DNA from 3 places in the Microbacterium plantarum genome. Region 2 is predicted to be linked to each of the others. Evidence: predicted binding sites of a transcription regulator. Region 2 holds the regulator's gene; each other region holds the start of a gene.

Region 1 (3,273 bases), 740 kb from region 2:
CCGCGGACGACCTGCGCGATCGCGTCGGCCTCGCGGATGTTGGCGAGGAACTGGTTGCCCAGCCCCTCACCCTCCGACGCACCGCGCACGATGCCGGCGATGTCGACGAACGACACCGCGGCGGGGAGGATGCGCTCGGAGTGGAAGATCTCGGCCAGCACCTTCAGGCGCGGGTCGGGGAGGTTCACCACGCCGACGTTCGGCTCGATCGTCGCGAACGGGTAGTTCGCCGCGAGAACCTGGTTCTTGGTCAGGGCGTTGAAGAGGGTCGACTTGCCGACGTTGGGCAGTCCTACGATTCCGATGGTGAGAGCCACGGGCATCCAGTCTACGTGGCCCACCGACATCGCCTCCGACCGATCCGGATCGCCCGGCTCGGCGGCGCGCCTCCCTTCTCGTCCTCCGGACACGGGTGACGCTTGTCCCGTGGCACTGGACTTCACCGCGATCGACTTCGAGACGGCGAACTCCTCCAGTGCATCCGCATGCTCTGTCGGCCTGGTTCGCGTCCGCGACGGTGAGGTCGTCGCCTCCGACGGCTGGTTGATTCGCCCGCCCTCGGGCCACGACCGCTTCTTCGACATCAACGTCTCCATCCACGGCATCACCGCCGATGCGGTGCAGCATGCCCCCGGCTGGGTAGCGCAACTCCCCCGGCTTCTCGAGTTCATCGGTGACGACGTGCTGGTGGCCCACAACGCGGGTTTCGACATGGCAGTGCTGCGCCGCGCGTGCGAGGCGACGGATACCGCGCTCCCGGCGATCCGCTCGGTGTGCAGCGTGCAGCTGGCGCGGAAGACGTATCAGCTCGATTCCTACCGGCTGCCGCTCGTTGCTGCTGCCGTCGGGTTCCTCGACTTCGCGCATCACGATGCCCTCGCGGACGCGCTCGCCTGCGCACACATCACCATCGACGCGGCTCGCCGGGCCGGCGCGCACGACCTCGTCGAACTAGCGATGCTGCTGGGGGTGCGCGTGCCCGAGCACGAGCCGATCGGGGCTTCGCTGCTCAGCCCGGCCTGACGGGGTCGCTGGTCGTCCGCGGGTCTGTGGAAGGTTCCGGCACGATGTCGGAGGTCCATGACATGATTCGAACATGCATTCGAATGGCGGGCTTGGTAGCGGGATGGGCAGCGACGCAGACGTCGACACACTCGCTCAGCTGGTCGCGGATGCCGAGGGCATAGCGGATGCCGCGCGCGCGGCACAGGTCCGGGAGGTTCGTCTCCTCGCTGCCGCCGGCCAGCTGGCCGAGTCCGAGTCCGCGGGAGCACCGGAGAAGGTCAAGGCGCGCGAGATGGCTCTGCGCGGCATCGCGGCGGAGTTGGCCGGGGTGTTCGTGGCGACCGACCGGACCCTGCAGCGTCGCATCGATGAAGCCCGCGATCTGGTCGAGAACTACCCGGTGACGATGGCGGCCTGGGAGGCCGGACGCATCGTCCGCGGGCACGTGCGGGTGATCCACGAGATCGGATGCATCGTGCCCGCGGGAGATCGCGCGGAGTTCGAACGCGTCGCGATCGAGCGCTGCGAGGGCGAGAGACCCAACCGGGTGCGGGACGCGCTGCGGATGATCGCCGAGCGCATTCACCCGCGGACGTTCACCGAGCGGCACGAGGAAGCAGCGGCGGGGCGGGGCGTGTGGGTGCAGCCCGGGGCGGATGGGATGTCGGACCTGATCGCGACCTTGCCGACGGTGATCGCGGACGGGATCGTGGACCGGTTGACGCGGCAGGCGCGGGAGATCATCAACGCGCGGGCTCAGGCTGATGCGCCTGGGACGCCTGACACTCGAGCCGACGCGAACGGCGCTTTACCCGATGCCGACACGACGATTCGCGACGGGTCGTCGTTCATCGACGATGCCCGCACGATCGACCAGGTTCGCGCCGACGTGTTCTCCGACCTGCTCCTCGCCGGGACGCCGGCCCTCGATCCCACCGGCACCGGCGACGGCGGCGGAACACTGGGCGCGATCCGGGCACACGTGCAGGTGGCCGTGTCGGCACTCACGCTGATGGGTCAAGATGAAGGGCCCGCGGATCTGGCGGGACGCTCGCCCATCGACGCCGCCACCGCACGCGAACTCGCGGGCAACGCGACCTCGTGGGACCGGCTGCTGACCGATCCGGTCACCGGGACGGTGCTCGAGTGCGACAGCTACCGGCCCACCGCCGCGATGGTGCGACTGCTGCGGGCCCGCGATCGGCACTGCCGGTTCCCCGGATGCCGGCAACCCGCCATCCGCTGCGAACTCGACCACACCATCGCCGCATCCGACGGCGGTGCCACCCACGTGTGCAACCTTGCCAACCTCTGCAAGAGACACCACGACGTCAAACACCACACCCGATGGCGAGTCCAACAGCTCCCGGGCGGGAGGCTGATCTGGACATCACCCACCGGACGGGTCTATCGCGAAGACGCACCACCACCACTCGTCGCATTCACCGTCGCGGCTCCACCCGGACCGGGGCTTCCACCGTTCTGACGAGTTCGCCCTTCGGTTGGCGCTGGTCGTGGGTTCGGCGTGCACGGACCGGGTTCGGCCTGCGCTCGCTGGCGCACTCGCGCGTACGCAGCTCGCCGTTTCGCCGGTACCGGTCACCGATTGAGCGTGCACAGACCCACCCGACCCCGGCTTCCACGGTTCTGACGAGTCCATCGTTCGGTTCGCCCTGGTCGCCTGCTCAGCGCGGCCGATTGATGATTCCATGTCAGCGCCGCGCGCGGGAGTGCGGGACTACGCGCCATCACCCGGCGACGCCTGCGTGCGCGGCCACGGTGCCCACCCGTCCGCCGCGGTGCGGAGCACCTCCGCGGCGCTCGACAGCCGCTGCACCGGAAAGTCCTCCACGCGCGATTGGCCGGATCGGCTGCCCTCGGGGAATGTGAACGCGTGCTCCACCGGAAGCTCGGCGCCGGGCACGATAGCCTCGCGGAAGTTCCCCGTCACGACCGCGAAGACCTGCTCCTCGAGTTCGTCTGCGACAGACCGCCATTCCTCGTCACATGCGTCGCACCCGCAATGGGGGTAGTGAGCGTCATGCAGCAGTCCCGAGTGCACCGAGAGACCCGGATACGCATCGAAAACGAAAGTCACCGATGCGCACTGCGGGTCGGCGGGCTGCAGGCGCACCGCACGGAGCACAGCGAAAGAGCTCGGTCTGTTCAGATCTGAGGCGACCTCAACACCCTCCTCGACGTCGACCTCGAATGTCTCGCTTAGGTGAGCGATGAGCGCATCGCCGACAGCATGCAGCGGCGCGAAGC
Region 2 (3,273 bases):
CCCGCCCTCGATCGCGAGCCGTGACGCATCGGCGAGTCCGTCGGCGGCGAGGCCGCGTGCCGCCGCCGCGACGTCATCGACGTCGACGACGCCCCACTGGCCCTTCAGCCGTTCACGGTACGACCGGCCGTACCCGGTCGACCCGCCGTAGTTCACGTCGAGCACACCGATGCCTCGGCTGGTGAAGTAGGCCGCCTTGGCGTCGGCGGTGCCGCCCACGTGCGACGTCGGCCCGCCGTGCACCCAGACGAGGTACGGCGGCAGCTCGTCGGTCGGCGCCGTGACATCGGGGTTCGTCGGCGGATAGGCGAAGGCGTGCACCGGGCCGTGGGGACCCTCGGTGGTGATCTGACGGGCATGGGGGATCCATGCCTCGTCGATATCGGGGGTACCGCCGCGCACCGCTGTCGTCTCGCCGCTGTCGAGATCGACCAGCCAGAGCCCGCTCGCCCCGGGCATGGCGCCGCTCACGAGGGCGCGGCTGCCGCGGACGTCCTCGATCTGCAGTCGAGCGGTGGCGGGGAAGGGGAGAGGGATCGCGCCGCCGTCGCGGTCGACGATCACGAGCTGGTCCGAGCCGTGCGTGCGGACGGCCACGACGCGGCCGTCGTCGAGCGGCGCGTACCACCGGGTGCCGAGGACCCACAGGCCACCACCCGTGTCGGCGTCGGCGGGGGAGACCGCGACGGGTGCCGCGCCGGTCGCGGGGTCGACGCGATGGAGGTTCCAGCGCCCCGTCGGCTCGTCGAGCAGCAACAGCTGGCCGTCGGATGTCCATTCCGGCTGCAGCGCGGCCGTGCTGCCGCCGGCCACCTCGCGGACACGATCCGGGGCGTCGAGCTCGATGACACGGATGCGGGTGCGGTCCCAGGGCATGTCCGGGTGATCCCACGCCACCCACGCGAGCTGTGATCCGTCGGGTGACAGTGCCGGCTGAGCCACAAAGTCGCTGCCCCCGGCGAGCTCCGTCACTCCCGCTTCGTCGCCGCTCGCGGCGTTCTCATCGCTGCTCGCGCCGTCGATCCGCACGATGTGTCGTTCGGGAGTGCGCCCCGGGCGCTCGCGCTCGCGCACCGCGAGAAGCGCGCCGTGCTGCCAGCGGAGACCGCCGTAGTGGGTGCCGCTCTCCTCTGGGGTGAGCGCCTCGGGCTCGCCGCCCGGGCGGAGGCGTCGAATGCGCTGGTCCGACTTGTCGACGAAGAACAGCTCGCCGTCGTCGGACGCCGTCCAGGCGCCGCCGCCATACTCGTGCACACGCGATCGCGCGTTCCCGGGCGCGGGGAGGACGACCTCCACAGAATCGTCGCGGCGGCGGCGCATGACGGCGACGCGACCGGCCTCATCGGGAAGGGATTCGCCCCACCAGATCTCATCCCCGACAAAGCGCGCGCCGTCGAGGCGCAACGAGGACGCGCTGGCCCACGAGGCGGTCAGGGGGGAGGGCCAAGAACCGTACGGGAGTTGCTGCTGCGACATACCGTCACGCTACGCGAGCGGATCCGGGTCGTGCCGGACGACGGGAGGGGATGCCGCCGAGTCGCGGCATCCCCTCCCGCAGTTCCGTCGGTGCGGCGAGGTCAGACCGTGCGGAGGACGGCGACGACCTTGCCGAGGATGGTGGCGTCATCGCCGAGGATCGGCTCGAACGCCGAGTTGCGGGGGAGGAGCCAGGTGTGGCCGTCGCGCTGACGGAGCGTCTTGACGGTGGCCTCGCCGTCGAGCATGGCCGCGACGATCTCGCCGTTGTCGGCGGTCGCCTGTGCCCGCACGACGACCCAGTCGCCGTCGCAGATGGCGGCGTCGATCATGGAGTCGCCGACGACCTTGAGCATGAACAGCTCGCCCTTGCCGACGAGCTGACGCGGCAGGGGGAAGATCTCCTCGACCTGCTGGTCGGCGGTGATCGGGACGCCCGCCGCGATGCGGCCCACGAGCGGCACGAGGGCGGCGTCGCCGAGGGCGGGCGCGGCGTCGGCGGGGTTCTCGCCGGCCGTGCCGGGGAGGTCGATGAGGACCTCCATCGCGCGGGTCTTGCCGGGGTCGCGGCGGAGGTATCCGCTCAGCTCGAGCTGGTTCAGCTGGTGGGTGACGCTCGACAGCGACTTGAGGCCGACGGCGTCGCCGATCTCGCGCATGCTCGGCGGGTAGCCGTTGCGGGCGATCGCGTGCTGGATCACCTCGAGGATCGCGAGCTGCTTATCGCTCAGATTCTTGCGTCGTCGCGTCTGCGGCTTCTCGCTCATACCGCCGGTCTCCTGTCGTCGCGCCCCGTCCCCGACCCGATGTCGGAGGTTCATGGTGGGCTCTCGCTGTCGAAAAGGTAGCCCGATCCGACAGCGACATCACGGAACGCTCCGCGTGTCTCTTCGATCGGTCTCCGATTTCGGTGGGTGGTTGACACCACACAATATCGAAGATACGTTCGGAACCGAAGTTCGCACCCGTCTCTCCCGGCCGAGAGGCGGGAGCGAATCTTCCTACCGCTCCCGAGGAGATGTCATGACCACGATCGATGCCCGCTTCGCACCGGCCCCCCGCACCCGTCTGCGCCTGACGCGCCGTGGACGCCGCGTCATCGCAGCGATCGCCGCGCTTCCCGCCGTCGTCGCCGTCACCGCTGCCGTGCTCTCCGGCGGGGGAGCACTCGCGTCCAACGAGGCGGGCGCGCCCGAGGGGTCGTTCACGACGGTGACCGTCATGTCGGGCGAATCGCTCTGGTCGATCGCTGAAGAGGTGGCGCCGGCCGCCGACCCCCGTGACGTCGTCGACGCCATCATCCGGCTGAACGCCCTCGGCTCTGGTCAGCTCGAGGCAGGCCAGACACTCGCCATCCCCGCCGAGTACGACGCCGCGAGCTGAAGCCCGCCGTCTTCGGCGCAGAAGCTGGGGTGCGGCCACGCCGGACTCGGACGCGGCCTAGCATGGGTGGGATGAGCCCGAGTCTGGATGATCTGCCCCTCAGAGACGATCTGCGAGGCCTCACCCCGTACGGCGCCCCGCAGGCGCCGCTTCCGGTCGCGCTGAACGTCAACGAGAACACGCATCCCGTTCCCGAAGAGGTCGCAGACGACATCCTGGATGCCGTCGCCCGTGCCCTGCGCGACGTCAACCGCTATCCCGACCGCGAGTTCACGCACCTCCGCGAGTCCTTCGCCGAGTACCTCGGTCACGGCCTCACCCCCGATCGCATCTGGGCCGCGAACGGATCGAACGAGGTGCTGCAGCACCTGCTCCAGGCCTTCGGCGGCCCGGGGCGCACCGCCATGGGCTTCG
Region 3 (3,273 bases), 1.1 Mb from region 2:
CATTCGAGCGCGGCGGTCGGCCCCTCGAACAGCAGCGACACCGCGAGTTCGCGGCACTGCGAGAGGGCGGCGAGTGGTTCACGCTCACCGGTCCGTTGACCGCGCACATCGAGACGCTGCGGGCAGCGGCATCCGAGCCGTGGCTGGCCTACGACCGCTGGCTCGGCGACGCCTACCGACGGGCGTCGTCGTGAGGCGACGTCCGCCGCCGCGTCATCCTCCGGTGAGGAACTCGATCGCGGTCTGACGGAACACCCGCGAGCCGGGCGCATTGAAGTGATGCCGATCGGGGATCTCGACGAAGCGTCCCTGCGGGGTGGCGGCGGCGAGGGCCTTCGATCCCTCGATGATCGCGTCACGAGAACCTGTGGCGAACAGCACGGGCTGCTCCGGCGCGTTGGCGGGGTCGGGGTCCACCGTGCCCGAGGCGCGCATCCCGCCGGCGATCGCGAGCAGCGCGCGCAGGTCGTTGCCGGGAACGCGCTCGGTGAGCCGCACGTAGTTCTGCGTGACCGGATCGGTCACCTCGGTACCGTTCTCGACGAGCGCTCGCACCTGATCGATGTCGAGGCGGGCGAGCGGGATGCCGTCGGGCACGCCGCCCAGCACGCCGCGGGTGATGCGCGCGGAGAAGTCCTGCAGCACCTCCCAGCCCACGCGCGCTCCCAGGGAGTATCCGACGTACATCGCCGTGTCGACGAGGTAGGTGTCGAGCACCGCCTCGACGTCGGAGGCGAGCTGGTGCAGGTCGTAGTCGGCGGCACGATGCGGCTTGTCGCTTGCACCGTGTCCTCGCTGATCGAGGCCAAGGACGCGGAAACCGGCGCGCTGCAAGTCGCGCACCCAACCGGTCGAGACCCAGTTGTCCTTCGTGTTCGACGCGAAGCCGTGCACGACGACCACCGTCGGAAGGTCGTCCTCTCCCCACGAGTAGGTGGCGATGCGGTGGCCGTCCTCGCCCACGAGGACGAATCGCGGTTCGGGCAGCTCGGTCAGACCGGAGGACGCGGGGATGCTCACGGTTCCATTCTCCTGCTCGGCGGAGGCCTGCTCGGCGGAGGCGGTCACTTCTTCGCGGGGTCGTGGCCCCAGTTCATGAGTGAGTAGCGCCAGGCGGTCTCGGTGATGTCGCCCGAGGGGCGCTGTGCGAGGTGCCGGTTGACGTAGCCGACGACCTTGCGCATGTGCTTCAGGTCCGATTCGGTGAGGTCGTCCTTCTTCGTCCGCAGGAGGTCGACGATGCGCCGCCCCGACTGGTGGCCCGTCGATTCACCGCCGCCGTCCTTCTGACCGACCTCCTTCGACTCGTCGGTCTCGAGCCATTTCTCGAGCTCGGCGGGGCTCATGTTCACAGCGTCGCGGAAGTCGTGCCGCGTCTGGTCGTCGTCGTCGCTCATGGTGCGATGGTGCCCGCGGCGTCTGCCCGGCCGCATCCTCTTGACAGCACGATGAGTCAGCGCGTTTATGCCGCCTTTTCGTGGTTTTTGTCGTCGGCAGGTTGGGCGTTCCCTGCACAATTCGCTTGCTCAGCGACTTATCCACCGTGGAACAAATATCCGATGCGGATGTCGGAGGATGCTGACATTATGGGAACATGACATCGAACGACGATCGGGAATTCGGGCGCGGCGGCGTACCGGGTGGATCGTCGCACGCCGCGGCTTTCGCGGGTTTCGCTGAGGCCCTCGACCTCTTTCACGTCGGGGATGTCGCGCGGATGCGGGCGTTGGCGGAGCTGGGGCGGTCGGCTCTGCGTGAGGCGCGCCGTGACAGCGTGCGAGGCATGGCGTCGGACATGGAGCTGCGGTCGGTGGCAGCCGAAGCGGCGGGGATGGCGCGGTTGACGGACCGGCGCCTGCAGGGCGAGATCGACCACGCGATGACCGTCATCGACGACTACCCCGCGGTGTTCGAGGCGTGGGTGCAGCGGCGGATCGAACGCGGACACGTGGATGTGGTCGTGCGGGTCGGTGCCGGAGTGCCTGCGGAGGTCCGGGGGTCGTTCGCGGAGGCCGCGATCGCGGTGTGCGAGCGGGATGTGCCCTCCCGCGTGCGCGGTGCGCTGGACGCGTTGGCGGCCCGGTTGCATACGCAGAACTTCACCGAGCGGCACAAGGCCGCGGCGGCGGAGCGGTGCGTGCGCGTGTTCCACGGCACGGACGGGATGTCGAACCTCGTCGCCAACCTCCCGACGGTCATCGCCGCCGGGATGCTCGACCGGCTGACGCAGATGGGGCAGTCGGTGAAGGACGCCCGGGCGGAGAGTGATTCCGCAGACACACGGTCGATGGATCAGCTGCGGGCCGACATCCTCGGTGACCTCGTCCTCGGCGGGGCGCCCGTGGTCGACCCGACCTACGGAACCGACCGAGCTGGTGGGCTCGGCGCGATCCGCGCCCGCGTTCAGGTCGCCGTCACCGCGGAGACGTTGATAGGCAAGGACGAGAACCCCGCCGAAGCGGTGGGCGCTGCGCTGATCGATGCTGATACGGCGCGCGAGCTCGCCGGGCAGGTCAGCGAGTGGGACCGGTTGTTCATCGACCCGGTCACCCGTACCCCGGTCGAGATCGACACCTACCGGCCCGCGGCTTCGATGAAGAAGCTCCTGGTGGCGCGGGATCAGCACTGCCGGTTCCCGGGATGCCGCCGGGCCGCGATCCGCTGCGAGCTCGACCACACGATCGATTACGCCCTGGGTGGGCATACCCACATCTTCAATCTCGCCCATCTGTGCCAGCGACACCACTCCATGAAGCAATTCACGAAATGGGAAGTCCGACAGCTCGGCGGAGGCGTTCTCGAATGGACCTCACCCCTCGGCCGGGTGTATCGCGAAGACGTTCCCATACCGGCCGTCTGCTTCACCATCGACACGGGTGGACCACCGGAGAGACCACCCTTCTGACAGCGCGGCCGTCTCGCGTGGGTCTCATATCCGGCGCATAGGTCTATCCAACGATACGGATGGGCTGGCGGGCGATGCTCGGTGCACAACCGACCGAGGAGTCAGACGTGAGCCGCATCCCCGAACCCGATCACACGCCTGCGGGACCGGCCTACGAGGGCCGCCTGCTCGACCGCGCCGACGACGAGGTCGTCGATCAGGGCGCCCCGTTCGACATCCGCACGCTGATGACCCGGCGTTCCATGCTGAGCCTCGCCGGCCTCGGCTTGGGCGCCGCGGCTCTCGCGGCCTGCACTCCCACGGCGACGGCCTCGCCCGCCGCATCACCCACGGCGACACCGACCGCGACACCCACCGCAACACCGTCC

The links. The regulator LexA, encoded in region 2, represses DNA repair genes until DNA is damaged. The targets are predictions, from matches to a motif close to TCGAACANNTGTTCGA.
Region 1: a site for LexA is predicted at 1,091-1,106, ahead of VC184_RS08525 (HNH endonuclease signature motif containing protein). Genes of this name have one in related genera too.
Region 3: a site for LexA is predicted at 1,545-1,560, ahead of VC184_RS15915 (HNH endonuclease signature motif containing protein). Genes of this name have one in related genera too.

Annotation. Positions count from the first base shown of each region.
Region 1 is NZ_CP141117.1:1,773,267-1,776,539, forward strand. It holds gene ychF (redox-regulated ATPase YchF) at 1-317, opposite strand, end outside; gene VC184_RS08520 (exonuclease domain-containing protein) at 427-1,023, shown strand; gene VC184_RS08525 (HNH endonuclease signature motif containing protein) at 1,127-2,491, shown strand; gene VC184_RS08530 (DUF6226 family protein) at 2,744-3,273, opposite strand, start outside.
Region 2 is NZ_CP141117.1:1,028,749-1,032,021, forward strand. It holds gene VC184_RS04860 (prolyl oligopeptidase family serine peptidase) at 1-1,476, opposite strand, end outside; gene lexA (transcriptional repressor LexA) at 1,578-2,243, opposite strand; gene VC184_RS04870 (LysM peptidoglycan-binding domain-containing protein) at 2,500-2,859, shown strand; gene VC184_RS04875 (histidinol-phosphate transaminase) at 2,931-3,273, shown strand, end outside.
Region 3 is NZ_CP141117.1:3,264,994-3,268,266, forward strand. It holds gene VC184_RS15900 (GIY-YIG nuclease family protein) at 1-194, shown strand, start outside; gene VC184_RS15905 (alpha/beta fold hydrolase) at 214-1,020, opposite strand; gene VC184_RS15910 (DUF3140 domain-containing protein) at 1,065-1,397, opposite strand; gene VC184_RS15915 (HNH endonuclease signature motif containing protein) at 1,595-2,905, shown strand; gene VC184_RS15920 (intradiol ring-cleavage dioxygenase) at 3,013-3,273, shown strand, end outside.